DNA from 2 places in the Streptosporangium sp. OZ121 genome. Region 2 is predicted to be linked to the other one. Evidence: riboswitches for the same ligand, from Rfam matches in the RefSeq annotation. Region 2 holds a riboswitch; the other holds the start of a gene.
What was found. Region 2 has a riboswitch for glycine ahead of gcvT (glycine cleavage system aminomethyltransferase GcvT). Riboswitches for the same ligand answer to the same signal wherever they lie in the genome.
Positions count from the first base shown of each region.

Region 1: another riboswitch for glycine. It lies ahead of gcvP (aminomethyl-transferring glycine dehydrogenase); the one in region 2 lies ahead of gcvT (glycine cleavage system aminomethyltransferase GcvT).

Region 1 is NZ_JBPXMC010000022.1:35,775-38,153, forward strand. Features, by position in the region: gene ACTOQ1_RS30620 (bifunctional nuclease family protein) at 1-277, shown strand, start outside; gene ACTOQ1_RS30625 (MerR family transcriptional regulator) at 422-1,042, shown strand; glycine riboswitch at 1,058-1,150, shown strand; gene gcvP (aminomethyl-transferring glycine dehydrogenase) at 1,332-2,379, shown strand, end outside.
Region 2 is NZ_JBPXMC010000020.1:153,436-155,814, reverse strand. Features, by position in the region: gene gcvH (glycine cleavage system protein GcvH) at 1-308, opposite strand, end outside; gene gcvT (glycine cleavage system aminomethyltransferase GcvT) at 305-1,396, opposite strand; glycine riboswitch at 1,430-1,524, opposite strand; glycine riboswitch at 1,525-1,623, opposite strand; gene ACTOQ1_RS29655 (gamma-glutamyl-gamma-aminobutyrate hydrolase family protein) at 1,729-2,379, opposite strand, start outside.

The DNA.
Region 1 (2,379 bases), on a different contig from region 2:
CGAAGGGCTCGGCGTCCGGCTGAGCACGGTCAACATCGTCGCCCTGCGCGACGGCATCTTCTTCGCGGATCTCGTGTTCTCCAACGGGGTCGAGGTGAGCGCGCGTCCCTCGGACTCGATCGCCTTGGCACTTCGCACCGGCGCACGTATCTTCGCGAGTGAGGACGTGGTCCGGGAGGCGGGGGTGATCATCCCGGACGACCAGGAGGACGAGGTGGAGAAGTTCAGGGAGTTCCTTGACACGATCACGCCCGAGGACTTCGGCCGCGCGGGGTAGGAATTTCGGTGCATTTACGCTTCACGACGCGCCGGGTGGGGTCGTTGACTGGACTTGGCCCCAGTCCTACGGTGCAAGTGAAACCCGCGGTCGTGCGTAAACCCCCAGATCAGGCCGTGGGATGAGAGAAAGCCGGAGGTCCGCGTGGCGGTCAGCAGCGGCGAGGGTAGAAACGCCGATCAGGATGACCCGGAACGGCGCCAGTCGGCACGTCAGCGCGCGGGTGAAGAGGGTCTGCTGTTCGACGGGCAACCGGTGAAGGTGCCCGCCGACATCGGCTACCGGGGCCCCACGGCCTGTTCCGCGGCCGGCATCACCTACCGGCAACTCGACTACTGGGCGCGCACCGGCCTGGTCGAGCCCACCGTGCGAGCCGCCCACGGCTCCGGCTCCCAGCGGCTGTACGGCTTTCGCGACATCCTGGTCCTCAAGGTCGTCAAGCGGCTCCTCGACACCGGTGTCTCCCTCCAGCAGATCCGCATCGCCGTGCAGCACCTGCGCGACAGGGGCGTCAACGACCTGGCCGGGATCACCCTGATGAGCGACGGGGTGAGCGTCTACGAGTGCACCTCGCCCGACGAGGTCATCGACCTCCTCCAGGGCGGTCAGGGAGTCTTCGGCATAGCACTGGGACGGGTGTGGCAGGAGGTGGAGGGCTCCCTCGCGGATCTGCCCGGCGAACGCGCGGAGTCGAGCGGGGGCCCTTTAGGAGATCATCAGGCCGATGAGCTGGCCCGTCGTCGCAGAGCACGACGAACCGGGTAAACTCGGACCTGCCACTGACCCTGTGCGGGAGAGACCCCGACCACGATCGGGGCGCCGAAGGAGCAACCTCCCCGGAATCTCTCAGGCACCCGGTACCGCACGGACGAGGCAACTCTGGAAAGCAGGCGCGCTCGCCAGGCGCGACTCACCGACGGTGCAAGCCTCCCGACAAGGGCAGGTGAAGCTCTCAGGTCACGACCCCGCACGACGGTCGTGATGACAGAGGGGGAGACCAGGCATACGCCCGCGCCCAGCGCCGGTCTCCACCCCGTCCCGGGAGGCTTCACCAATGACCGACCTGTCCTCGCTCAGCGAACTCGGCTCTCCCGCTTTCGCGACCCGTCACATAGGGCCGGACGACGCCGGCCAGACCCGCATGCTGGAGGCGGTCGGATTCGCCTCCGTCGCCGACCTGGTCGCGGTGGCCGTGCCCGAGGCGATCCGTTCCTCGGAGCGGCTGAGCCTGCCCCCGGCGGCCGGGGAGTCCGAGGCTCTCGCCGAGCTGCGGGTCCTCGCCGGGCGCAACACCGTGCTCACCTCGATGATCGGCCTGGGGTACCACGACACGATCACCCCGGGCGTCATCCGCCGCAACCTCCTGGAGAACCCGGGCTGGTACACCGCGTACACGCCCTACCAGCCGGAGATCTCCCAGGGCCGCCTGGAAGCCCTGATCAACTTCCAGACCGTCGTCTCCGACCTGACCGCCCTCGACGTCGCCGGGGCCTCCCTGCTGGACGAGGCCACCGCCGCCGCCGAGGCGATGACCCTGGCCCGCCGCGCGGGCCGCAGCCCCTCGAAGGTGTTCGTGGTGGACGCCGACGCGCTGCCGCAGACCAAGGCGGTGCTGCGCACCCGCGCCGAGCCGCTCGGCATCGAGCTGGTCGAGAGCGACTTCACCGCCGAACTCCCCGAGTGCTTCGGGGTGCTCGTGCAGTATCCCGGCGCCAGCGGCAGGATCCGCGACTTCCGCGCCATCGCCGACGCCGCCCACGCGCGCGGCGCCCAGGTGGTCGCCGCCGCCGACCTGCTGGCCCTCACCCTGCTGGCCGCGCCCGGCGAGCTCGGCGCCGACATCGCGGTCGGCTCCTCGCAGCGCTTCGGCGTCCCCCTCGGCTTCGGCGGCCCGCACGCCGCCTACATGGCGGTCCGTGACGGCCTCCAGCGCCAGCTGCCCGGCCGCCTGGTGGGCGTCTCCCAGGACGCCGACCGGCGCCCCGCGTACCGGCTCGCGCTTCAGACCCGCGAGCAGCACATCCGCCGCGAGAAGGCCACCAGCAACATCTGCACCGCGCAGGTGCTGCTCGCCGTGATCGCCGGCATGTACGCCGTCTACC
Region 2 (2,379 bases):
CAGCCGTCGCCGTAGGGGTCGCTGTTGACCAGCGAGGGGTCGTCCACGACGGTCTGGTTGACCTCGACGACCTCGCCGGAGACCGGTGCGAAGATGTCGCTCACCGACTTGGTCGACTCGACCTCGCCGACCGCGTCGCCGGCGGTGATCGTCGAACCGACCTCGGGGAGGATCTGCACGAAGACCACGTCGCCCAGCGCCTGGGCGGCGTAGGCGGTGATGCCGACGGTGAGGGTCAGGCCGTCATCGATGCCGGAGATCCACTCGTGTTCCTTGGTGTAGTGCAGTTCCTCGGGAATGCTGCTCATTTTTTCCTCCTGTAGAAAGGCAGTGCGACGACCTCGACCGGCTCGTGGCTGCCCCTGATGTCCACGGCCAGTCCTGACGACAGGCCGTTGTCCACGTAGGCCATGGCGATGGGCCTGCCCAGTGACTGGGAGGGCGCCCCGCTGGTGACCTCGCCGACGACCGTGCCGTCGCCGGCGACCACCACCGGGTACCCGTGCCGGGGCACCCTGCGGCCGGTCGCGATCAGACCGACCAGGCGGCGGGACGGCGGGACGTCCTTGCGTGATTCGAGGGCGGCCCGGCCGACGAAGTCGCCCGGCTTGTCAAACCTCACCACACGGCCCAGCCCGGCGTCGAACGGGGTGAGCCCGGCCGACAGCTCGTTGCCGTAGAGCGGCATCCCTGCCTCCAGACGGAGGGTGTCGCGGGCGGACAGGCCCGCGGGGATCAGGCCGTGCGGCGCGCCCGCCTCGGTGAGGGCGGCCCAGACCGGTTCCGCGTCCTCGGCCGCGACGAACAGCTCGAAGCCGTCCTCGCCGGTGTAGCCCGTACGGGCGACGAGGGCCTCGCGGCCCGCGACGACGGCGGGCAGGCCGGCGTAGTACTTGAGCCCGTCGAGGTCGGCGTCGGTGAGCGCGCCCAGGATCTCCGCGGAGCGCGGGCCCTGGACCGCGACCAGCGCGTACCGCTCCGAGCGGTCGTCCACCGCGGCGTCGAAGCCCTTGGCGCGGCCGGTCAGCTCGGCGGCCACCCGCGGGTAGTTGGAGGCGTTGGCGACGACCATGAACTCGGCGGGGGCGAGCCGATAGACGATCAGGTCGTCCAGCACGCCGCCCTCGGCGTCGACGATCATCGTGTAGCGGGCGCGGCCGGGCTCCAGCGCGGACAGGTGGCCGACCAGCGCGTAGTCGAGGGCCTCGGCGGCCTGCGGCCCGGTCACGAAGATCTCGCCCATGTGGGAGAGGTCGAACAGGCCGGCCGCCTGGCGGACCGCGTTGTGCTCGGCCGACTCGCTGCCGTAGCGGAGCGGCATCAGCCAGCCCGCGAAGTCGGTCAGCGTCGCGCCGAGGGACTCGTGCACGCCGCGCAGCGGCGTAGGTCGGGACATGTGCGCACCTCAGACAAGGGACAGATGAGAGCATCCTCCCCCTCTGTCGTCGGTGCCTGAGAGTTTCATCCGGGTTTTACCGGACTTTCACCTTCGGCGAGGCCGTGGGACCTGCTTTCCAGAGGGCACCTACCCGCACGGTCCTTTGCCTTGAGAGGTTCGCGGGGAGGGCTTGCTCCTTCAGGGGTCCTGGCCTGGGTGTCAGGACGCTCTCCCGCACGGGATTCATCGGTGTCAGCGGCCAGCCTAACCGCCCGGACCGGCCGAGCGAAATCCCCTCGCCGCCCCGAACCGGCCGGGCGAAATCCCCTCGCCGCCCCGATCCGCGCCGGTCAGGGGGTGGCGTGGCGTACCAGCGCCTCGAACAGGGCCGACTCGTCGTCGGTCTCGGGGTGCCACTGGACGGCGACGGCGAAGGGGTGGTCGTCCACTTCCACGGCCTCGATCGTGCCGTCCTCGGCGTGGGCGGTCACGCTCAGGCCCGCGGCGAGCCGGTCGAGGGCCTGGTGGTGGTAGTGGGCCACGTCCACGGTCTCGGCCCCGAAGATCTTCGAGGTCCGGCTGCCGGGGGCGAGCCACACCGGCATCCTGCCGTAGCGGCCGGGAGCCGGGGCGTGCCCCGGGTGGCCGACCACGTCGGGCAGGTGCTGGTGCAGGGTGCCGCCCAGCGAGACGTTCAGGACCTGCATGCCCCGGCAGACGCCCAGGAAGGGCAGGCCCCGCTCCAGGGCCGCCCGGACCAGCCCCAGCTCCGCGTCGTCGCGGAACGGCCGGACGTATCCGGTCCGCTCGTGCGGCTCCTGCCCGTACCGCTCCGGGCCGACGTCCCCGCCGCCGGCCAGGATCAGCCCGTCCAGGCGTCCCGCCAGCGTCGCGGGGTCGCCCGCCGGGGGCAGGATCACCGGCTGCCCGCCCGCGCGGGCCACGTGGTCGACGTAGTCGTACGGCAGGAGCGCGGTGGTCGTCTCCCAGACGGTGAACCG